DNA from 4 places in the Streptomyces sp. NPDC059668 genome. Region 2 is predicted to be linked to each of the others. Evidence: riboswitches for the same ligand, from Rfam matches in the RefSeq annotation. Region 2 holds a riboswitch; each other region holds the start of a gene.
The links. Region 2 has a riboswitch for cobalamin ahead of ACFV2J_RS38950 (cobalamin biosynthesis protein). Riboswitches for the same ligand answer to the same signal wherever they lie in the genome.

Region 1: another riboswitch for cobalamin. It lies ahead of ACFV2J_RS17485 (ribonucleoside-diphosphate reductase subunit alpha); the one in region 2 lies ahead of ACFV2J_RS38950 (cobalamin biosynthesis protein).
Region 3: another riboswitch for cobalamin. It lies ahead of ACFV2J_RS05410 (CbtB-domain containing protein); the one in region 2 lies ahead of ACFV2J_RS38950 (cobalamin biosynthesis protein).
Region 4: another riboswitch for cobalamin. It lies ahead of metE (5-methyltetrahydropteroyltriglutamate--homocysteine S-methyltransferase); the one in region 2 lies ahead of ACFV2J_RS38950 (cobalamin biosynthesis protein).

The regions. Positions count from the first base shown of each region.
Region 1 is NZ_JBHWEL010000021.1:11,637-17,411, reverse strand. Features, by position in the region: gene ACFV2J_RS17485 (ribonucleoside-diphosphate reductase subunit alpha) at 1-1,453, opposite strand, end outside; cobalamin riboswitch at 1,580-1,735, opposite strand; gene ACFV2J_RS17480 (GNAT family N-acetyltransferase) at 1,768-2,286, opposite strand; gene mctP (monocarboxylate uptake permease MctP) at 2,370-3,980, opposite strand; gene ACFV2J_RS17470 (DUF3311 domain-containing protein) at 3,977-4,258, opposite strand; gene ACFV2J_RS17465 (GntR family transcriptional regulator) at 4,531-5,295, opposite strand; gene ACFV2J_RS17460 (extracellular solute-binding protein) at 5,699-5,775, shown strand, end outside.
Region 2 is NZ_JBHWEL010000100.1:16,301-22,075, forward strand. Features, by position in the region: gene ACFV2J_RS38945 (cobyric acid synthase) at 1-1,089, opposite strand, end outside; gene ACFV2J_RS38950 (cobalamin biosynthesis protein) at 1,086-2,057, opposite strand; cobalamin riboswitch at 2,162-2,297, opposite strand; gene ACFV2J_RS38955 (hypothetical protein) at 2,511-2,735, opposite strand; gene ACFV2J_RS38960 (anion permease) at 2,748-3,989, opposite strand; gene ACFV2J_RS38965 (lysozyme) at 4,169-4,858, opposite strand; gene ACFV2J_RS38970 (class II aldolase/adducin family protein) at 5,121-5,775, shown strand, end outside.
Region 3 is NZ_JBHWEL010000004.1:148,479-154,253, forward strand. Features, by position in the region: gene ACFV2J_RS05390 (SpoIIE family protein phosphatase) at 1-1,079, opposite strand, end outside; gene ACFV2J_RS05395 (TetR/AcrR family transcriptional regulator) at 1,096-1,821, opposite strand; partial or broken gene ACFV2J_RS05400 (acyl-CoA dehydrogenase family protein) at 1,890-2,096, shown strand; gene ACFV2J_RS05405 (enoyl-CoA hydratase/isomerase family protein) at 2,093-3,181, shown strand; cobalamin riboswitch at 3,603-3,744, shown strand; gene ACFV2J_RS05410 (CbtB-domain containing protein) at 3,782-3,997, shown strand; gene ACFV2J_RS05415 (CbtA family protein) at 4,017-4,775, shown strand; partial or broken gene ACFV2J_RS05420 (aromatic acid exporter family protein) at 5,626-5,775, shown strand, end outside.
Region 4 is NZ_JBHWEL010000001.1:274,779-280,553, forward strand. Features, by position in the region: gene metE (5-methyltetrahydropteroyltriglutamate--homocysteine S-methyltransferase) at 1-2,282, opposite strand, end outside; cobalamin riboswitch at 2,466-2,616, opposite strand; gene meaB (methylmalonyl Co-A mutase-associated GTPase MeaB) at 2,842-3,828, opposite strand; gene scpA (methylmalonyl-CoA mutase) at 3,834-5,775, opposite strand, start outside.

The sequences.
Region 1 (5,775 bases), on a different contig from region 2:
GCTCCCAGTCCAGGTCGCCGGTGGCCGTGTCGACGAACGCGCCGAGGTTGACCGAGCCGAGGTTGCAGACGGCCGTCTCCCCGTCGTCCGTGACCTCCAGGATCTCTGTGCACAGGTTCGAGGAGTGCACGGTGTGGCCCGGCTCCGCCGTCTGGTTGGCCGTGCGGTTGGCGGCGTCCTTGAAGGTCATCCAGCCGTTGCCGGTCTGCGCCAGGGTGCGCATCATGCGGCCGTAGAGCTCGCGGGCCGGCATGGTCTTCTTCGCCAGGCCCTTCGCCTCCGCCGCGCGGTAGGCCGCGTCGAACTCGGCGCCCCACAGGTCGACCAGTCCGGGCACGTCGGAGGGGGAGAAGAGGGACCACTGCGCGTCGGCGTCGACCCGGCGCATGAACTCGTCCGGGATCCAGTGCGCCAGGTTCAGGTTGTGCGTACGGCGGGCGTCCTCACCGGTGTTGTCCCGCAGCTCCAGGAACTCCTCGATGTCGGAGTGCCAGGTCTCCAGGTAGACCGCGGCGGCACCCTTGCGCCGGCCGCCCTGGTTCACCGCGGCGACCGAGGCGTCGAGGGTCTTCAGGAACGGGACGATGCCGTTGGAGTGCCCGTTCGTGCCGCGGATCAGCGAACCGCGGGAGCGGATGCGGGAGTAGGACAGCCCGATGCCGCCCGCGTGCTTCGACAGACGCGCGACCTGGTGGTAGCGGTCGTAGATGGAGTCCAGCTCGTCCAGCGGGGAGTCGAGGAGGTAGCAGGACGACATCTGCGGGTGCCGCGTACCGGAGTTGAAGAGCGTGGGGGAGGACGGGAGGTAGTCCAGGCGGCTCATCAGGCCGTAGAGCGCGGCGACTTCGTCGACGGACCGGGCCGTGTCGTCCTCCGCGAGGCCGGACGCCACCCGGAGCATGAAGTGCTGGGGGGTCTCGATGACCTTGCGGGTGATCGGGTGCCGGAGCAGGTAGCGGCTGTGCAGGGTGCGCAGGCCGAAGTAGCCGAAGCGGTCGTCGCCCGCGGTGTCGATCAGCGCGTCCAGACGGGCCGCGTGCAGGTCGACGAAGTCGGCCGTGCGGTCGGCGATCAGACCCTCGCGCCGGCCCGTGGTGATGGACTCGGAGAACGTCGTGACGCCCTGCGAGGCGGCTTCCTCGGCGATGCCGACCGTCAGCAGCCTGGCGGCCAGCCGCGAGTACACGGGGTCCTCGGAGATGAGGCCCGCGGCCGCCTCGGTGGCCAGCTCGCGCAGCTCCGCGTCGTCCGCGCGGGTGGACCGGCCGCGCAGCGCGGCGGCGGCGACCCGGCCGGGGTCGGCGCCGGGAAGGTCGGCGGTGAAGTCGGTCAGGGTACGCAGCAGCGTGGTACCGGGACCGTCCGTCTCCACCGGGGCCCGCTGCGCGGACTCCGCTTCCACCGGGGTCTGCTGGGCGGAAACTGAAACCGGGTCGGCTGGCGCGATGGTCACTTGGGGCTCTCCCTCGCTCGGCACAGGACCTGGCGGAGGGCAGCGGGACACGCGACTCCGTTACGGGTACGCGTGCGTCCACCGGCCCATTCCACGAGGCCCGGACGTCGTCGGCGCCCGGCCGGCCGGCCGGGGCACGCTGTCGGCAGGTCCTCGGACTGAAGCCGGTACGCGAATGCGCACAAGTACACCGTTGCGGGACAGTTCCGGATTCGCACCGGATTCCCCTGCGACGACAGCGAGCATGAGCATACATCTAGTGCCGGGCTGAGGAAGCACCCCCACATCTTGTGCCGTGTCGGCTTCTGGGGGCGCTACGGAGTGTGGCTGAGCGTCAACTCGTAGGTGAGGAGGAAGAGGTCGTCGAGGTGCGGAACCGGGTTCCAGTCGCGCTCCGGCGTGCGGGTGAAGCCGAGGCGTTCGTAGAGGCGGTGGGCGGTGCGCATGGTGCGCTGGGTGGACAGCACCACGCGCGCACAGCCCCCGGTGGCCCTCGCCCGGTCGACGCAGGCGCCCACGAGGGCCGTGCCCGCACCTCGGCCGCGGGCCTCGCGCGTGACGGCGAGCATCCGGATCTCGGCCTCGCCGGGCCCCGCGATGTCGGCCATGGGTCCGCCCCGGGGGACGAAGGTCACGCCGCCGAGGATCCGTTCCCCCTCGACCGCGACGAGCACCTCGGCCGCGGCGGCCCGCTTCGCGACGTCCCGCAGCTCCCCGAGGTAGGGGTCGCTCTCCCCGAAGTCGAGCAGCCCGTCCCCGAGATAGGCGGTCACGGTGAGCTCGCCGACGCCGGGGTACTCCGCCGGCCGCGCCGGCCTGATGACGATGTCCATGCCGGGAGTGTGCATCAGACGTACGGCGACGGGCCGCCGGATTTCCTCCGACGGCCCGTCCCCCGGTCACCCCTGTCCAAGCCTCAGTGACCCGCCTCCGCGCTGGCCGTGGGCAGCTCGACCTGGACCCCCGGGTCGCCGGCGTCCACCGTGTAGTCCTGCGGTGACGTCTCGTCCACGCCCTCGGGCGCCTTGAAGGCCCGCAGGGCGAAGGTGAGGACGACGGAGACCACCACGTTCATGACGAACGCCGTCAGACCGATGTAGCCGATCTCCCCGATGCCGGGGATCTCCTTCGAGCTGCCGCCGAAGTGCGCCTGTGTCGGTGAGGCGACCCCGTAGGCGGCGAGCGTGCCGTAGAGCATGCCGACCGCCCAGCCCCCGAGCAGCGCCCAGCGGTGGAACCAGCGCGTGAACAGGCCGCCGACCAGGGCCGGGAAGGTCTGCAGGATCCAGATGCCGCCCAGGAGCTGGAAGTTGATGGCGACCGTCTTGTCCATCGTGAGGACGAAGACCAGCGCGCCCACCTTCACCAGCAGGGAGACCAGCTTGGAGACCTTGGTCTCCTGCTGCGGGGTCGCGTCCGGCTTGATGAAGTCCCTGTAGATGTTGCGGGTGAAGAGGTTCGCGGCCGCGATGGACATGATGGCCGCCGGGACGAGCGCTCCGATGCCGATCGCGGCGAAGGCCACACCCGCGAACCAGTCCGGGAACATGTTCTCGAAGAGCTGCGGGATGGCGAGCTGGCCGTTGGTGACCTTCACCCCGGCCGCGATCGCCATGAACCCGAGCAGGGCGAGCAGGCCCAGCATCAGGGAGTAGAGCGGCAGGATCGTGGTGTTGCGCCGGATCACCTCGCGGCTGCGGCTGGACAGCGTCGCGGTGATCGAGTGCGGGTACATGAACAGGGCGAGCGCGGAGCCGAGCGCCAGGGTGGCGTAGGTCCACTGCCCGGCCTGGGCCGGTACGATCCCGCCCGCGCCGGCCGCGGCGTACTTCTCGCTCGCCGAGTGGAAGATCTCGTCGAAGCCGCCCAGCTTGATCGGGATGTAGATGATGGCCACCGCGATCACGATGTAGATCAGGGTGTCCTTCACGAACGCGATCAGGGCGGGGGCGCGCAGGCCCGAGGAGTAGGTGTACGCGGCCAGTACGCCGAAGGCGATGAGGAGCGGAAGGTCCTTGACGAACCAGTTCGTGTTCTCGCCGCCGCCGACGCCCATGACGTCCAGCACGGCCTGGATGCCCACCAGTTGGAGCGCGATGTACGGCATGGTCGCGAGGATGCCGGTGACGGCCACGGCGAGGGACAGGCTCTTGGAGCCGAAGCGGCCGCGCACGAAGTCCGACGTCGTCACATAGCCGTGCTTGTGCGAGACGGACCACAGGCGGGGCAGGAACGTGAAGACCAGCGGGTAGACCAGGATCGTGTACGGCACGGCGAAGAAGCCGGCCGCGCCCGCCGCGTAGATCGCGGCCGGTACGGCGACGAAGGTGTACGCCGTGTAGAGGTCGCCGCCGAGCAGGAACCAGGTGACCCAGGTGCCGAACGACCGTCCGCCCAGGCCCCATTCGTCGAGGCTGTGCTCGTTGTCGGCCTTGCGCCAGCGCGCGGCCAGGAAGCCCATGGCCGTGACGGCCACGAAGAAGAAGATGAAGACGGCGAGTGCCACGCCGTTCACGCCGTCGTTCATGCGTCGGCACCGTCCTTCGTGGTGGCGCGGGCGCGCTGGTCACGCTGCCACAACTGGTGGGCGGTCACGGTGAGCACGGTCGACACGAGCACCCACAGCATCTGGTACCAGTAGAAGAACGGGACACCGATGAAGGCGGGGTCGGTCTTCGTGTACGAGCCGACCCACAGCAGCGCCACGAACGGGGCGATCAGGCAGAGGGCGATCACCACGCGGACCGGTGTCACCACTCCGACCGGTCTCACCACCGGTGGTTTCGCTTCCGGCACGTCTGACATGGGCGGCTCCGTCCCCTCGCTGGTCACCTGTGCAACGGCCAGGAAATCTAGGCGACGGTTCCGCTTTATGGAACCCCATCTCCGGCGGGGGATGTGGAGGGTTGGTGTCCGGTGGCGCGGGAGTCTCGCGCACCGCCCCCGGCAGGCCGCGCCGGGACCGCTCCTCGCACGTGAATACGAGGAGGTGGCGCGCGGCCCGCAGGGTGTCACCGGCGTGCCGTACGGCACGGTTCCACCGGTGCCGGCATCCGGCCGACGGCGTCCCGCTCCCGTCAGTCCTGCGGGCGCTTGAGCCTGGCCACGAACTTGTAGCGGTCGCCCCGGTACACCGAGCGCACCCACTCGACCGGCTCGCCCTGCCGGTCGATCGAGTGCCGGGACAGCATCAGCATGGGCAGGCCGACGTCGGTGCCGAGCAGTCCGGCCTCGCGCGGGGTGGCCAGCGAGGTCTCGATGGTCTCCTCGGCCTCCGCGAGGTGGACGTCGTACACCTCGGCGAGCGCGGTGTAGAGCGACGTGTACTTGACGAGCGACCGGCGCAGGGCGGGGAAGCGCTTCGCGGACAGATGGGTCGTCTCGATGGCCATCGGCTCGCCGCTGGCCAGGCGCAGCCGCTCGATGCGCAGCACCCGGCCGCCGGCCGAGATGTCGAGCAGTTCCGCGAGGGTCTCGTCGGCGGTGATGTAGCCGATGTCCAGGAGCTGGGAGGTGGGTTCCAGGCCCTGGGCGCGCATGTCCTCGGTGTACGAGGTGAGCTGGAGCGCCTGGGAGACCTTCGGCTTGGCGACGAAGGTGCCCTTGCCCTGGATGCGTTCGAGACGTCCCTCGACGACGAGTTCCTGGAGGGCCTGGCGCACGGTCGTGCGCGAGGTGTCGAACTCGGCGGCGAGGGTGCGCTCGGGCGGCACCGGCGTGCCGGGCGGCAGGGTGTCGGTCATGTCGAGCAGGTGCTTCTTGAGGCGGTAGTACTTGGGCACGCGCGCGGTACGGATGGGGGCCCCACCCTCGTTCTCCGCACTGCTGACGTCGGTGCTCATGCTCTGCCTTCCCGGCTCCGGGTGCCGAAGCGACCGGCATCCCGCCGGTCACGGCTCACATCGTGGCACGGCTTGGTGTGTGCGTGTCTCCCGCACGCTCCGTGATCCCCTCTATATACCGTCGGCCCACCGGTTGGTCTAGTCCATCGTGCGCGCGAGGTTCCTGAACAGCCCTGCCTTTTATGTCACTTACCTACTTAAAGGTCCTTGCATATGTAGGTCCCATAACGGACGGTCGGCCTGGCTTACACACCCTTGACACCCCTCTAGGTCTAGGCCAAGCTCCCCGTACTGGTCTACACCATTGGTCCAGGTCCCAGCCCCACGGGCAGTAATCGGCAGCGATTCGGCGTGTGTCACCGCGGTGGGCAGGGGGGTTTGTGGCATCCCTGAGGAGGGTGGCGTGAAGCGGAAGCTGGCAGCTGCGATCGGTATCGCGGGCATGATGGTCTCCATCGCGGCGTGCGGGGGCAGTGACGA
Region 2 (5,775 bases):
GTCGACGTGCCCGGCCCGTGACTCGACCTCGTCCTCGATGTGGTCCCCGAGGAGCTGGAAGCCGCCGCAGATCCCCAGCACCGGACGGCCCTCGGCGGCCCGGCGGGCGATCGCGTCCGCGAGGCCCCGTTCGCGCAGCCACGCCAGCGCGTTGACGGTGCCCCGGGTCCCGGGCACGACGACCAGGTCCGCGTCGGCCAGTTCGGCGGCCCGGTCCACGAACCGCACGACGACGCCGGGTTCGGCGGCCAGCGCGTCCACGTCCGTGAAGTTGGACATCAGCGGGACCGCGCAGACCGCGACGCGCAGGACGTCCTCGCCGACGGGCCCGGCGACCGCCGACTCCCGCACGGCACCCCGCAGCGAGACACGCAGGCCGTCCTCCTCGTCGATCCCGAGGCCGTGCCGGAAGGGCAGGACGCCGTACGTACGGCGTCCGGTGAGGTCCTTCAGCATGTCGAGCCCGGGCTCCAACAGGCCGACGTCGCCACGGAACTTGTTGACCAGGAACCCGGCGACGAGCTCCTGGTCCCCGGGGGACAGCAGCGCGACCGTCCCGAAGAACGAGGCGAACACGCCGCCGCGGTCGATGTCGCCGACGACGAGCACGGGCAGCCGCGCGTTGCGCGCGATCCCCATGTTCACGATGTCGGTCCGCCGCAGATTGATCTCGGCGGGACTGCCGGCCCCCTCACAGATCACCGCGTCATACGTGCCCCGCAACTCGGCGAGGCAGTCCAGCACGGTGCCCAGGAGCTGTCGCTGCCTACCGCCGTGGTAGCCGCGGGCCGTCATCTCGCCCACCGGCCTGCCCATGAGCACGACCTGACTGCTCCGGTCGCTGCCCGGCTTGAGCAGCACGGGGTTCATGAGCGCGGTCGGTTCCACCCGGGCCGCCTGCGCCTGCATGGCCTGCGCCCGCCCGATCTCGGCGCCCTCGCGGGTCACGAAGGAGTTCAGGGACATGTTCTGCGCCTTGAAGGGCGCGACCTTGACGCCCTGCCGGACCAGCCACCGGCAGATCCCGGCGGTCACGACGCTCTTGCCTGCGTCGGAGGTGGTTCCGGCGACGAGGAGACCGCCACTCATGTCGTACGCCCCTTCGGCGGAGGTCCGTCGGCGAGCAGCCGTCCGGCCAGCAGTCGCGCCGCGGCACTCACGCCGAGGGCGAGCCAGCCGACGCGCCGCGACAGCCGTACGGCCCGTTCGATGTCGGCGACGCGCACGGCGCGCCCGCCGTCGTTGAGGACCGGCCGGTGCTCGACCCGGCCGGAGTACGAGAGGGTCCCGCCGAGCCGTACCCCGAGCGATCCGGCGAACGAGGCTTCCACGGGACCGGCGTTGGGGCTCGGATGCCGTCGGGCGTCGGCGCGCCAGGCGCGCACCGCCCCGCGCGGGTCGTCGCCGGCGACGGTGGCGAGCGCCGCGGTCAGCCGTGCCCCCGGCCAGCCCGCGACGTCGTCGAGGCGCGCGGAGGCCCAGCCGTAGCGCAGGTACCTGGCGGATCTGTGCCCGACCATGGCGTCGAGCGTGTTCACGGCGCGGTAGGCGACCAGTCCGGGCACACCGCCGACGGCACCCCACACCAGGGCGCCCACCACGGCGTCCGAGGTGTTCTCGGCGACGGACTCGACGACGGCGCGCGCGATGCCGTCGCGGTCCAGTGCCTGGGGGTCGCGCCCGCACAGGTGCGGCAGCCGCGCGCGGGCGGCCTCGACGTCACCGGTGCCGAGCGCGGCACCGATCGCCCGCGCCTCGCGCCCGAGGGAGGTGCCCCCGACGACGGCCCAAGTGGCGGCGGCGGTCAGGGCGATGGAGGCGGTACGGGAACGTCGTGCGCCACGGCTCGCGAGCGCGGCGAGCGCACCGGCGCCACCGACGCAGACGGTGGTGTGCAGCGCTCCCCAGCCGCGGTGGTCGCGCCACAGCATCCGTTCCACGGCTCCCGCGGTCCGCCCGAACGCGGCGACCGGATGGCCCCGGCGGGGATCGCCGAGGAGCAGGTCGCCGAGGAGGCCGGTGGCGGCGCCGTACGCGAAGACGCGATCGGCACGCACGGGGTCAGCCCGCCGTGGGGTGAAGTGGAACCCTCGTACTCAACAAGACCCGCAACGGGCAGCCGCGCATGGCGATATGTCCTCACTCAGGGTGTCCGCGCCCTGGTTCGACGAGACCGGCGGGGAGAGTTCCTGGCTCCCGGGGAGTTCCTTCCCCGGTCACAGTGGCGGGACCGCGCCGGATTCACACCGGCTTCCTCTTCTGTCGCCGTACTTGGCTCCGGCAGTCCACCACGGGTTGCGGGACCCGTCAACTTGCCGTTGACCTGCGGGGGGAGAGTGTGCGAAGGCCCACATGGCGAGGGGCGCGGGAGGGCGTGCGCGCGGGTCGGGGGACGTCGTACGCGTGGGGTGGGGGGGGGGGGGGGGGGGCCGCCCCCCCCCCCCCCCCCACCCCACGTGAAGTGATGCCCGTTTCAGGCTGTTTGCCGGAGCCCGGTCAGCGGCGTGCGGTCACTTGCCGACGATGAGATAGATCCCGTACGCCACCGCCGCCGCGCACGCGGCGAAGCAGACGTACGCGCCGGTGACCGCGAGAGCGGCCGAACCGCCCTGGGCGGACGCGGACTCGCGCTTGGTGAGGCCGACGATGCCGAGGGTGAAGAGGCCGACGAGGGCCACGGTGACCACGAGGCTGACTCCGAAGACGGAGCCGAGGGCTGCCCAGTCGATGTTCATGCTGTTCTGTCCTTACACCGTGGCCGGGCGGGTGGGCTCCGCGTCCGGGGACGGGATGGTGGTCTTCAGATCGCCGGACAGGTCTCCGGTGACGGGGCCCGCGGGCGGCGGGGTGACCGCGGCCATCGCGGTGGTGAGGACACCGGCCGGCTCGGCGGCGTCGTTGACGTTGTCGACGGTGACCGGCTGACGGCGGGAGAGCGTCCGGATGACGGCGGCGCCGGCGACCAGGAGCACGCCGGTGAGGACGATGCCCCAGGTGCCCTGCTTGGTCAGGAACTCGGCGGCGGCACCGGCCAGTCCGGCGGCCGGCAGGGTCAGGCCCCAGGCGACGAACATCCGGGTCGCGGTCGACCAGCGGACGACACCGCCCTTGCGGCCGAGGCCCGAGCCCATCACGGCACCCGAGCAGACCTGGGTGGTGGAGAGGGAGAAGCCGATGTGCGAGGAGGCCAGGATGGCCGTCGCGGCGCTGGTCTGGGCGGCGAAGCCCTGCTGCGGCGCGAGGTCGGTCAGGCCCTTGCCCATCGTGCGGATGATGCGCCAGCCGCCCAGGTAGGTGCCGAGCGCGATGGCGGTACCGGCCGAGACGATGACCCAGGTGGGAGGGTTCGAGCCGGGGGCGATCACACCACCGGTGACCAGGGCGAGGGTGATGATGCCCATCGTCTTCTGCGCGTCGTTGGTGCCGTGCGCCAGCGAGACCAGACCGGCCGAGGCGATCTGCCCGGCGCGGTAGCCCTTGGCGGTCGCCTTCTGGTCGGCGCGGTTGCTGATCCGGTACGTCAGCCGGGTGGCCAGCATCGCGGCGAGTCCGGCCACGACGGGAGCGGCGACCGCGGGGAGCAGCACCTTGGTGACGACGGTCGAGCCGTTCACCGACGACCAGCCGGCCGACATGACGGCGGCGCCGATCAGGCCGCCGAACAGTGCGTGGGAGGAACTGGAGGGCAGACCCAGGAGCCAGGTCAGCAGATTCCAGAGGATGGCGCCGACGAGCGCCGCGAAGATCACTTCGGTGCGGATGCCCTCTTCGTTGATGAGTCCGCCGGAGATCGTCTTGGCGACCTCGACGGAGAGGAACGCACCGACGAGATTCAGCACGGCGGACATGGCCACCGCCGTCTTGGGCTTCAGAGCGCCGGTCGAGATGGTCGTCGCCATCGCGTTGGCAGTGTCGTGGAAACCGTTCGTGAAATCGAACACGAGAGCGGTGACGATCACGATTCCGAGGAGGAGCGTGATGTGTTCCATTTACCCAGGCTTCTGTTTGACGTCAGTGGCAGTTGGACCGTAGGCAACCTGAGTGAACGGAAGATGAACTGAGGCGGGCTTAGGGGTGTATCGAACCATGGATCGCCCCTCCGGTTGCGTCGTCGTGCATGCCGGTGGAGCGACCCACGGTTCGAACGAAGGCGGAATATCGGGCTCCGCTAGCCCTTCGCGAGCCTCTTCAGCCGGGCCATGGATCCGTTGAAGAGATTCTGGTCACCCGGCAGGGCCCCGCTGTTGTCGTACTGCCAGAACGTCCACGACGACCAGCCGCCCGGCAGCGCGCCGATGTCCGCCGAGTCGTAGCGGGCCAGCCAGAGAGGGTGGTCCGAGGCGAAGGCACGACTGTCCCCGGTGCAGGTGTTCCACCAGTGGGCGGTCGTGTAGATCACCGGGCGGCGGCCCGTCTCCCGTTCGAGCTCGTCGCTGAAGTCCTGGATCCAGTTCACGAGCCCGGCCTTGCTCATGCCGTAACACTTGTGCTTGCTGTACGGGTTGTACTCGATGTCCAGCGCGGGCGGCAGCGTCCGGCCGTCGGCCTGCCACTCGCCCCCGTTGCGCACGAAGTACTCGGCCTGGGTGGCGCCGGACGACTTGTCCGGCATCGCGAAGTGGTAGGCGCCGCGGAGGATCCCCGCGTCGAACGCCCCGTTGTACTGCTGGTCGAAGTAGGGGTTGCGGTAGGTGTGGGACTCGGTGGCCTTCACGTAGACGAACCGGGCGCCCTTCGCCCTCGCGCTCTGCCAGTCGACGTACTTCTGGTGCGAGGAGACGTCGTGACCCCTGGGCGCACCCGCCGCGACGGCCGGCGTACCGGCGAGCGCGGTCGCGGTGACGGCGGCCGCGGTCATGGCGGCGATCGCCGTGAGGGCGAGGGTGAGGGTGTGACGGCGGAACGGCTTCTGGCCGAGGGGCGCGTGTCCCCCCGGAATGGCGTCGTGCACGGTGGATCCCCCAGAGGTCAGTGGAAGATCATTCAATGCACGGCGATCGCCGAGCTCTCACTTTAAAAGGCTGATGTGTCCGCATATGCACCCTTACGGGCGTACGTCTTCCACCCTGAAGTGCGCTCGCCGCCAACCGGTTGACGTCCGTCCTGACAGGATCACGGGTATGGCGGAGCAGCGGCGGGACGCGCGGGTCGGGCGGGATGTGGGGGAGGGCGCGCGCGGTGCGCGGGCGCGGGAGGTGGCGGACGCCTGGGGCCAACTGATCGCCACGGCCCGCCGGACGGTGGCCGACGGGCTGGTCGTCGGAACCTCGGGCAACGTCTCGGTGCGGGTCGGCGACACGGTCCTGGTCACGCCGACCGGAGTGCCCTACGACCGGCTCACACCCGACGACGCCGTAGGGGTGGACCTCGACGGCCGGCAGACCCTCGGCTCCCTCCGCCCGACCAGCGAACTGCCGATGCATCTCGCGGTCTACCGCGCCACCGACGCGCGGGCCGTCGTCCACACCCACGCGGCGCACGCGACGGCGGTGTCGACGCTCGTGGCCGAACTTCCCCTGATCCACTACATGGCGGGCACCCTTGGCGGACCTGTCCGTGTTGCCCCATATGCGACATACGGGACACCCGAGTTGGCCGAGAACATGCTCCTGGCGCTGACCCGGCGCACGGCCTGCCTCCTCCAGAACCACGGGACCCTCGCCCACGGCGGCTCCCTGGACCAGGCGTACGACCGCACCGCCCAGCTGGAGTGGATGTCCCGCGTGTGGCTCCTGGCGTCGTCCGTACCGGGACTGTCGCCCGCGCTGCTGTCAC
Region 3 (5,775 bases), on a different contig from region 2:
AGGTGTGACTTCCCCGAGGCCAGGACCTCCGTGAAGGGGGAGGGAGACGGTACGGACACGATGTCGCCGCGTTTCCAGATCGACTCCGGGGCGCCCTCGTGGATCGATGCCACCCCCGCTCTGCGAAAGGCGGGGACGTAACCGTTCGTCGAGCCCAGCCGGGTCGGCGAGTCCTCACCCAGCGAGACGGAGTCCGCGAGGTCCACGGCGACGAAGTCCGCGATACGGGCCACGGCCAGGTCGGCCAGTTCCTGCCCGGTTCTCGTCACCTCCAGCGTGGTGCCGATCCGGGTGCTGGCCTCGCTGAGCACGGCGAGGCGCTCGCGGGCCCGCTGCCGGTCCGTCACATCGACGCTCATGGCGCACACCCCCGCGGTGCGCCCGTCGGCGTCGTCGAGACGGAAGAACGAGGTCGAGAAGGAGTGCTCCTGCTGTGGCTTCGTCGGCATCCACGTGCGGTACTCGTGATCGACCAGCGGCTCCCCGCTCTTCAGGACCCGCCGCATGACCGCCTCGACCGTCTCGGCCTCGGGTCCCGGCAGCACCTCTGTCAGCCGGCGCCCGAGCCGCTTCTCGCGGGGGATGCCGTCCTGGAGTGCCAGCGCGTCGTTGACCCAGGTGCAACGCAGGTCGGTGTCACGTACGGCGATACCGATCGGCGCCCCGCTGAGCAGCGCCTGCACGCCGGCCCCGTTCATCGGCCAGCCGGGAACGGTCGTCGTCTCGGTCGCGGTGACCAGCCACCGCATGCCTCCGTCCCGCTCCGTGAGGGGGCAGACCCGCAGGTGCACGTCGAGCGGGGTGCCGTCGCGGCGGCGTAGTCCCGCGATCCCGGACCAACCGTCGCTCCGGCGGCTCCGATCCGTGAAGGCGGGTGCCCTCAGGATCACCTCCGGGTCCATCAGCAGCCGACCGACGAATCGGCCGATCGCGTCGGCGGCCGAGAAGCCGCTGAGCCGCTCGGCCCCCCGGCTCCACGCGACCACCAATCCGCGTGCGTCCACCGCCGCCATGGCCGTGCCGGACGGGTGCCCGGCTCCTTGTCCGGCGTCGGGCAGCGTGTCCCTGGCTCTGGCCATTGGCACCGTCCCTCCTTCAGAGAGTCGATCGGGCGGCAGGACTGCCGTCGGCGAGGCGGTCGAGCCAATCCGCCAGGAGCGCGCCCTCGGAGGGTGTCATCGCGACGGTGCCGCTCCGGGTCAACGCCTCGCGCAGGGCCGCGGCTCGGCAGGGCACGTCCGGGCTCTGCCCGGCGACGGTGCTCGCGGTCGTGATCATTCGCAGCGCGTGTTCACGGGCCGTCGCCGGCAGGCTCTGATCCCGCTCGGAAGGGGGCGTCGCGATGAGTGACAGCACGACACCCAGGCCCATGGCGTGGACGAGCTGCGTGGCCCGGTCCACGCTCATGCGGAGCCGGCCGTCCGCGGCCACGCGGGCAAGGATCCGGCGCAGGATCGCGATGGTCTCCAGTCCCTCCGGTATGCCGCCGCGATAACGGCCTTCGCCGTACATCAGTACGTAGAAACCCGGCCGGGAGAGACCGAACCCGACGTGCAGGTCCCAGGAACTACGCAGATCGGCGACGGGGTCGTCGGTCTGTTCGAGGGACTGCTTCTCGCGCAGATACTGCTGGAAGCCGTACGCCGCGAGGGCGTCGAGCAGTCCGTCCTTGTCCCCGAACAGCCGGTACAGAGTCGGCGGCTGCACGCCGGCCGCCGCACTCACGGCGCGCGTCGAGATGCCCGCACGTCCTTGGGAGCTCAGGAGCTCCGCGGCGGCGCACAGGACCCGTTGCCGGGTGCGTACAGCCCGTTCTTGCATCTGTCCAATTTATCACTGTTATTACAACTTTCCATAGCATTGATATAGAACGTATCGAACGTCCGGCGAGGCCTGCGCCCGCGACCGGCTGCTCCGTGACCGACCGGCTGCTTCGTGACGGACCGGGCACCGCCGCCGCACGGAGCCACGGCCACCTGAGGGACCATGGCATCGAGAAGATCGTCCGAGAGCTCCGTGTCCACCGGATCCTGGAAGGAACCAACGAGATCATGCGCGTTATCGTGGCCCGCGGCCTGACGGGGGCGTCCGGATGACCGGCCCCCACGACGCCGGGGCGGCCACCGGCACCGACGACTTCGTCCTCCTGCGCACCGAGGGGCACGCCGCGTACCTCACCCTCGACCGGCCCCGGGCGCTCAACGCCCTCACCCACGCCATGGTCCGCCGTATCGGCTCCGCGCTCACGGCCTGGGAACACGACCCGGCGGTGAAGACCGTCGTCGTGACCGGCGCGGGGGAGCGGGGCCTGTGCGCGGGCGGCGACATCCGTGCCATCCACGACGACGCCCGGAACGGGGACGGCACGGCGTCGGCGGCCTTCTGGCGCGACGAGTACCGGCTCAACGCCCGTATCGCGCGCTACCCGAAGCCCTATGTCGCCGTGATGGACGGCATCGTGATGGGCGGCGGCGTCGGAGTCTCCGCGCACGGCAGCGTACGGATCGCCACCGAACGTTCGCGGATCGCCATGCCCGAGACGGGCATCGGCTTCGTCCCGGACGTCGGCGGTACCTATCTCCTCTCCCTCGCACCCGGCGAACTCGGCACGCACCTGGCGCTCACCGGAGTTCCGGTGGGCGCGGGCGACGCCCTGCTGTGCGGGCTGTCCGACCACTACGTGCCGTCCGCATCCCTGCCGCGGCTGGTCCAGGACCTCGCCCACGCGCCGGTACGAGAGGTCCTGGGCCGTCACGCCAGGGACGCGCCGCCCGGGGACCTCGCGGAAGCACGGCGCTGGATCGACGCCTGTTACTCCGCGGACACCGTCGAGGAGATCGTCGACCGGCTGCTGGATCACGGGGACAGCGCGGCCAAGCAGGCCGCGGAGACCCTGCTCACCAAGTCACCCACCGCCCTCAAGGTCACCCTCGCCGCGATGCGCGCAGCCCGCCTGACCACCACCCTGGAGGAAGCGCTCGACCGGGAGTACCGCGTCTCCTGCGCGGCGCTCACCCGACCGGACCTCGTGGAGGGCATCCGCGCCCAGGTCGTCGACAAGGACCGGGACCCGCGCTGGTCGCCGTCGACACTCGCCGAGGTCACGGACGCGGACGTCGCGCGCTTCTTCACCCCGCTCGGCGAGCGTGAACTCGGCCTCGCGGCCGCCGACATCGCGTAGGAGGGGCACCGGAGGGCGGAACCGTAGCGTTCGCCGGTGCCGGGGCGCTCACAGCGGACTGCCCGGTACCGGGCCCCGTACGGGGAGCCCGGCGAACCGCGACCGCGGCCCGGGTGCGGGGCGCCGCTCAGGATCACGGACCCGCTTCCGGCGGGTGACGAGGCAAGGGGACGGAGAGTTCACGAGTGAATGGCCGAACTCGCCGCGAGCCGGGCGAGTTGTACGACGCGAGCGGCCACGACGTGCGAACGGCGTTACATTCACGCGGTGTTCGCGGCCGCCGGCCAGAAGGAGGGGGGCGAACACCTTCGCCGGGAAGGCGGTCGGCGTGCTTCACCCGCCGCTGACCCACAGGTCACGGCCGTCTGCTCCCACCGGCGAGACGAAGATCACGGCGGTTGGGACGGTCTTGGCCATGAACCCGACACGCGGTACGGTCAGTGCGATATCGACGACGGCATGGCGGAAGCCGGTGGAAATCCGGCACGGTCGCGCCACTGTGAACGAGACCCCCTCCTCAGGGGGTCTCTCAAGTCAGACCCGCAGCTGTCGTCCTGTGCACCACCGAGATGGGACGCGAACTCCCGAGGAGGTCCTGCCATGGCGCAGACCGTCGCTCCGCCGACAGCCACCCCGATCCCCGCCAAGCTGCCGATCGGCACGATCGTCCCCTGGGCGGTCTTCTTCGGCATCCTGATGCTGGTCCTGCTGTACTTCGTCGGCGCCGAGCAGGGTGCCACCGCCGTCGTCTCCGGCGAGGACGTCCACGAGTGGGTGCACGATGCCCGCCACCTCCTCGGCTTCCCCTGCCACTGACGAGGGACACCGCGCACCCATGAACTCCGCAACCGTCCGAAACCTTCTCGTGCGGGGCATGCTCGCCGGCCTCGCCGCCGGTGTGCTGGCCCTCGTCGTCGCCTACTTCCTGGGCGAGCCCAGCGTCGACGACGCCATCGGGTTCGAAGAGGCCCACGCCCCGGCACACGGGCACGAGGTCGAGATCGTCAGCCGTAGCCTTCAGTCCACCGGCGGCCTCGCCACCGGCGTACTGATCTACGGCGTCGCCTTCGGCGGCATCGCCGCCCTCGCGTACTGCTTCGCGCTCGGCCGCGTCGGCCGCTTCAGCCCGCGCGCGACCGCGTTGCTGCTGTCCGGCTGCGCCCTGCTCGCGGTGTACGTCGTGCCGTTCCTGAAGTACCCGGCCAACCCGCCGTCCGTCGGCGACCCCGACACCATCGGCAAGCGCACGACGCTGTACTTCCTGATGATGGTGCTCAGCGTGCTGCTCGCGATCGCCGCGGTGATCCTCGGCAAGCGGCTCGCACCTCGTTGGGGTACCTGGTACGCGACCGTCGCCGCGGTCGTCTTCTTCGTCCTCGTGATCGGAATCGCCTACGAGTTCCTTCCGGTCATCAACGAGGTGCCGAAGGACTTCCCGGCCACCCTGCTGTGGCGGTTCCGTACCTCGGCCCTCGCCATCCAGCTCACCCTGTGGACCGGCTTCGGTCTGGTCTTCGGGGAGTTGGCACAGCGTCTGCTGGCCCCGCGACCGGCGGCGGCCGTGGCCGCGGGAGCAACTCCCGTACCGAACTGACACGTTCACCCTGGGACGACGTACGAGGAGACGTACGAGAAGACGTACCGAAGACCGCTGGGACATCAGCGGGCGATCACACGCGGAGGGCCACCGGAACCGTCCGGGGGCCCTTTCGCGTTCTCCCGGAACCCACGATCTGCGAACGGGGGGACGGCTCGCGAGACTCCCCGATCACGCAAGGGCGACGACGGCCACAGGGAGGGACGCGGGCGTAGGGCCCGGGTGACCGGAGGACCACGACGTCACCCCGTGGTGAGGGCCCGTGCCCTGTCGTCCTCAACCCCGGTCGCACCCGTGAAACCTCGCCTCGGGCCGTCCCGTCGGGCCGCCTGGGCGCGCCGCACGACAGGGCGGGAGCAGGCGTCCGGAGCGAAGAACGGCGGCAACTCCGGCGCCGGGGCGTCGCGTTCGCGGGGGACCGTACCCCGTCGTCGGATTCCCACGGGTACGGGGCCCGGCACCGCGCGAGTCGGTCGAGCAGCCGCAGTGCCGTCTCCCGGTCGGCGTCCCCGTGTCGTGGCCACGGCCGGATCCGTACGCGGTCGGTCCCGACGGTCGCCGCGTCCGCCAGGCCGTACCGGGCGCCTGCCGCATGGTCTCCCCCAGGGTCACGTGGCGACGAGGTGCGGAACGCGCAGGCCGAGGCCCACGCCCTGCCGACGTCCGAAGCGGATCGTGGTCGCGTGATCACGGATCATAGCGTCCACCCCGTGCCCGTCGTGCACCGAAGAGTGGATCGCCCGGATCAGGTCTTCGGAGGTGCCGACGCCCCTCGTCGTCGGCACGGACGGACGGCTGTGGGGGACATCACGGGGTCCACGGGGGAGCAAAGTGCGATATTGGCGATGTGCAGCATTCAACCATTTTGCCCGAGCGTGTCCTGGCGACGGTGGTCGGGGCGATGCGTCACCTGGCCCATCGGATCCGCGACCGGCGGCCGGGCCATGTGGTGCACGGTGTGAAGACCCTGATCGCGGCACTGCTCGCCTGGGGTGTC
Region 4 (5,775 bases), on a different contig from region 2:
GCCGTCACCAGGTTGTCCAGCGCGGAGCGCACCTCGGGCCAGGCGCGGGTCTTCAGGCCGCAGTCGGGGTTGACCCACAGCCGTTCGGCGGGGATGGCTTCGAGTCCGGTGCGCAGGAGTCGGGCGGCCTCGTCGCTGCTGGGGACGCGGGGTGAGTGGATGTCGTAGACGCCGGGTCCGGCCTCGCGGGGGTAGCCGTGGGCGGCGAGTTCGTGGGCGACCTGCATGTGGGAGCGGGCCGCTTCCAGGCTGATGACGTCGGCGTCGAGGTCGTCGATGGCCTGGACGATGTCGCCGAACTCGGCGTAGCACATGTGGGTGTGGATCTGGGTGCCGGGGCGGACGCCGCTGGTGGTGAGGCGGAAGGCCCGGGTGGCCCAGTCCAGGTAGGCGGGGCGGTCGGCGGCGCGCAGGGGCAGGGTCTCGCGCAGTGCGGGTTCGTCGACCTGGATGACCGACGTCCCCGCGCTCTCCAGGTCGTCGACCTCGTCGCGCAGGGCGAGGGCGACCTGGCGGGCGGTGTCGCCGAGGGGCTGGTCGTCGCGGACGAAGGACCAGGCGAGCATGGTGACGGGTCCGGTGAGCATGCCCTTGACCGGCTTGGTGGTGAGTGACTGGGCGTACGTGGTCCAGCGCACGGTCATCGGTTCGGGCCGCGAGACGTCACCGGCCAGGATCGGCGGCCGGACGTAACGGGTGCCGTACGACTGGACCCACCCGTGCCGCGTGGCCAGATAGCCCGTGAGCTGTTCGGCGAAGTACTGCACCATGTCGTTGCGTTCGGCCTCGCCGTGCACGAGGACGTCGATGCCGGCCTTCTCCTGGAAGGAGATCACCGCGCCGATCTCGGCCCTGATGCGTTCCTCGTACCCGGCGAGGTCGATCCGGCCGGTGCGCAGATCGGCGCGTGCGGTGCGCAGTTCGGCGGTCTGCGGGAAGGACCCGATGGTGGTGGTCGGCAGCAGGGGGAGACCCAGGTGCGCGCGCTGGGCGGTGGCCCGCTCGGTGTACGGCTGGGAGCGGTGGGCGTCCGTGTCCGTGACGGCCGAGGTGCGGGCGCGTACGTCCGGGTCGTGGGTGATCGCGGAGGCCGCGCGGGAGGCGAGGCCGGCGCGGTTGGCGGCCAGTTCGGCGGCGATGGCGCCGGTGCCCCGGGTGAGGCCCTTGGTGAGGGTGGCGATCTCGGTCGTCTTCTGGCGGGCGAAGGCGAGCCAGCGCAGGATCTGCGGGTCGATGTCCCGTTCGGCGGACGCGTCGAGCGGAACGTGCAGCAGGGAGCAGGAGGCGGAGACATCCACCCGGTCGGCCAGCCCGAGCAGGGTGGCGAGGGTGGCGAGGGACTTCTCCAGGTCGTTGACCCAGATGTTGCGGCCGTTGACGACTCCGGCGACCAGACGCTTCCCGGGCAGTCCGCCGACGGCGGCGAGCGCGTCGAGGTTGGCGGAGGCCGACTCCGTGAAGTCCAGGGCGAGTCCCTCGACCGGGGCCTTGGCCAGGACGGGCAGCGCGTCACCGAGCCGGTCGAAGTACGAGGCGACCAGCAGCTTCGGCCGGTCGGTCAGCGCGCCGAGGGCCCGGTAGGCGCGTGCGGCGGCGCCGAGTTCGGCGGGCGTACGGTCCTGGACCAGGGCGGGCTCGTCCAGCTGTACCCACTCGGCTCCCGCCGCACGCAGGTCGGCGAGCACCTCGGCGTAGACGGGCAGCAGCCGGTCCAGCAGGGTCAGCGGGTCGAAGTCCGCGGCGACACCGGGCGCCGGCTTGGCCAGCAGGAGATAGGTGACCGGGCCGACCAGGACGGGCCGGGCGGTGAGGCCGAGGGCGATCGCCTCCCCGAGTTGCCCGACCTGCTGGGCGGAGTCCGTCCTGAACACCGTGTCCGGGCCCAACTCGGGCACCAGGTAGTGGTAGTTGGTATCGAACCACTTGGTCATCTCCAGCGGCGCCACGTCCTGGGTGCCGCGCGCCATCGCGAAGTACCCGTCGAGGGCGTCGTCCTCGACGGCCTTGCGGTGCCGCTGGGGGACGGCGCCGACCATGACGCTGGTGTCGAGGACGTGGTCGTAGTACGAGAAGTCACCGGTGGGCACCTCGTGGATGCCTGACTCCGCCAGCTGCCGCCAGGTGTCGCGGCGCAGATCCGCGGCGGTGGTCCGGAGGGTGCCGGCGTCGACGCGGCCCTTCCAGTAGCCCTCGACGGCCTTCTTCAGTTCCCGGTTCCGTCCCTGGCGGGGGTAGCCGTACACGGTGGCCCGTGCTGCCGCGGCTGCGGACTTCGCTGTCACGGAAATCTCCTTCGCGAGATGTCTCCTTGAGATCCCGGCGGCGGGACGTGAACGCGAAGGGGTGACGGACCGGGCGGAAACCGCCCGCGCCAGGAAGCACGGTCGTCCGCCGGTGTGCACGCCGACCCGCCCACGAGGTCACCGGGATGTCCGCGCGCGAACGGTCGCGTGCGGGCAACGGGCAGGTCTTCGGACTCATGGGCGCGGCTTCCCCGGAGGGCGTCCACCTACTGGCCGTCGCTTCCCAGACCCGGCCGGGCCCAGTGCGTATGACGGCGGTCGTTCCCACTCACCGCTGCGGGGCAGTCCCGGATTCCCACCGGGTTCCCTCTTACGACGCATCCCGCCTGGCGGACGGGGCGAACCAGCTGCACCGCCCAGCCTAGAGGTCGACGCGGTCTCGTGGGGGAAGCGGCTCACATGGCGGACGGTGGCGTGCGACAACGGCCGTGGTCGCGCACGGCTAACAGGACGGGTGCGCAGGGCGTGACCCGGTGGGCACCGTGTCCGTCCCGCGGACACGGTGCCGGGTCACGTCAGGGACGGGCGGAGCGGTGCGTCAGTTCGCCGCGCCGCCGAACACGCCCAGGATGCGTTCCGCCGCCAGCGTGGCGGTCAACTCCCCGTCCCGTACCTGTCGTTCGAGGGCGGGCGTGAGGGCTCGTACCGCCGGATCCGCGTGCAGCCGGCCGAGGAGCTCGTCGCGGACCATCGTCCAGGTCCAGTCGACCTGCTGGTCGCGGCGCTTGGCGGCGAGGCGGCCGGTGGAGTCCAGCAGGACCCGGTGCTGTTCGAGGCGCTCCCAGACGGTGTCCAGACCGGTCGACTCGCGGGCGCTGCAACTCAGCACGGGGGGAGTCCACGCCGCGTCCACCGGGTGCATCAGACGAAGGGCGCCCGCCAACTCCCGTGCCGCGGAACGCGCGTCGCGCTCGTGCGGGCCGTCCGCCTTGTTGACGGTGATCACGTCCGCGAGCTCCAGGACGCCCTTCTTGATGCCCTGGAGCTGGTCGCCGGTGCGGGCCAGGGTGAGCAGCAGGAAGGAGTCGACCATGTTCGCCACGGCGGTCTCCGACTGGCCGACGCCCACCGTCTCCACCAGGATCACGTCGTAGCCCGCCGCCTCCATCACCACCATCGACTCCCGCGTGGCCTTCGCCACCCCGCCGAGGGTGCCGGCGGTGGGGGAGGGACGCACGAAGGCGGCGGGGTCCACCGCCAGGCGCTCCATCCGGGTCTTGTCACCCAGGATCGAACCGCCCGTACGGCTCGACGAGGGGTCGACGGCGAGCACCGCGACCCGGTGCCCGAGCGAGGTGAGCATCGTGCCGAGCGCGTCGATGAAGGTCGACTTGCCCACACCGGGCACCCCGGTGATGCCGATGCGCCGGGCCCTGCCGCCGTGCGGCAGCAACTCGGTCAACAGGGCCTGTGCCAGGGAGCGGTGGTCGGCCCGGGTCGACTCGACGAGAGTGATGGCCCGTGCGATGTACGCACGCTTCCCGTCGAGCACGCCCTTCACATAGGAGTCGAGGTCGATCGTCATGGGGCTCAGCCGTGTCCGAGACCGGTGGCCAGCCGTTCCACCAGGTCGTACGCCGCGTCCGGGATCACCGTTCCCGGCGGGAAGACGGCCGCCGCGCCCATCTCCAGCAGGGTCGGCACGTCCTGCGGAGGGATCACCCCGCCCACCACGATCATGATGTCCTCGCGTCCCTCCTCGGCCAGCTGCTCGCGCAGCGCCGGGACCAGGGTGAGGTGCCCGGCGGCCAGCGAGGACACCCCGACGATGTGCACGTCGGCCTCGACGGCCTGACGTGCCACCTCGGCGGGGGTCTGGAACAGCGGGCCGACGTCCACGTCGAAGCCGAGGTCGGCGAAGGCGGTGGCGATGACCTTCTGTCCGCGGTCGTGGCCGTCCTGGCCCATCTTGGCCACCAGGATGCGCGGCCGTCGGCCCTCTGACTCCTCGAAGGCGTCCACCCGCGTGCGGGTGCGCTCCACGGACGGCGACTCGCCTGCCTCGTTGCGGTACACACCGGAGATCGTACGGATCTGGCTCGCGTGCCGCCCGTAGACCTTCTCCAGGGCGTCGGAGATCTCACCGACGGTGGCCTTGGCGCGGGCCGCGTTCACCGCCAGTTCCAGCAGGTTGCCGGTGCCCCCGGCGGCCGCCGTCAGCGCGCGCAGCGAATCCTGGCACGCCGACTCGTCGCGCTCCGCGCGCAGCCGCCGCAGCTTCTCGATCTGCTGGGTCCGTACGGACGAGTTGTCGACCTTGAGGACGTCGATCTGTTCGTCGGTGTCGACCCGGTACTTGTTGACGCCGATGACCGGCTGACGGCCCGAGTCGATCCGGGCCTGGGTACGGGCCGCGGCCTCCTCCACACGCAGTTTCGGGATGCCCGCGTCGATGGCCTGCGCCATGCCGCCCGCCGCCTCGACCTCCTCGATGTGCTGCCAGGCCCGGCGGGCCAGGTCGTACGTCAGCTTCTCCACGTACGCGCTGCCGCCCCACGGGTCGATCACCCGCGTCGTGCCCGACTCCTGCTGGATCAGCAACTGCGTGTTGCGGGCGATCCGGGCCGAGAAGTCGGTGGGCAGGGCGAGCGCCTCGTCGAGGGCGTTGGTGTGCAGCGACTGCGTGTGCCCCTGGGTGGCGGCCATCGCCTCCACACACGTCCGCGTCACGTTGTTGAACACGTCCTGCGCGGTCAGCGACCAACCCGAGGTCTGCGAATGCGTGCGCAGGGACAGGGACTTGGCGTTCTTCGGGTCGAACTGCCGGACCAGCTTGGCCCACAGCAGCCGGGCGGCCCGCATCTTGGCGATCTCCATGAAGAAGTTCATGCCGATCGCCCAGAAGAACGAGAGCCGGGGAGCGAACGCGTCCACGTCCAGTCCGGCCTCCTGGCCGGCCCGCAGGTACTCCACGCCGTCCGCGAGGGTGTAGGCCAGCTCCAGGTCGGCGGTCGCGCCCGCCTCCTGGATGTGGTACCCGGAGATGGAGATGGAGTTGTACCGCGGCATCCGCTGGGAGGTGAAGGCGAAGATGTCGGAGATGATCCGCATCGACGGCTTCGGCGGGTAGATGTAGGTGTTGCGGACCATGAACTCCTTGAGGATGTCGTTCTGGATGGTCCCGGCCAGTTTCTCGGGCGGTACGCCCTGCTCCTCCGCGGCCACGATGTACAGCGCCAGCACGGGCAGCACCGCGCCGTTCATCGTCATCGACACCGTCATCCTGTCCAGCGGGATGCCGTCGAAGAGCTGCCGCATGTCGTAGATCGAGTCGATGGCGACGCCCGCCATGCCGACGTCGCCGGTCACCCGTGGGTGGTCGCTGTCGTAGCCGCGGTGGGTCGGCAGGTCGAAGGCGACGGACAAGCCCTTCTGACCGGCCGCCAGGTTGCGGCGGTAGAACGCGTTGGACTCCTCGGCGGTGGAGAACCCGGCGTACTGGCGGATCGTCCAGGGCTGGTTGACGTACATC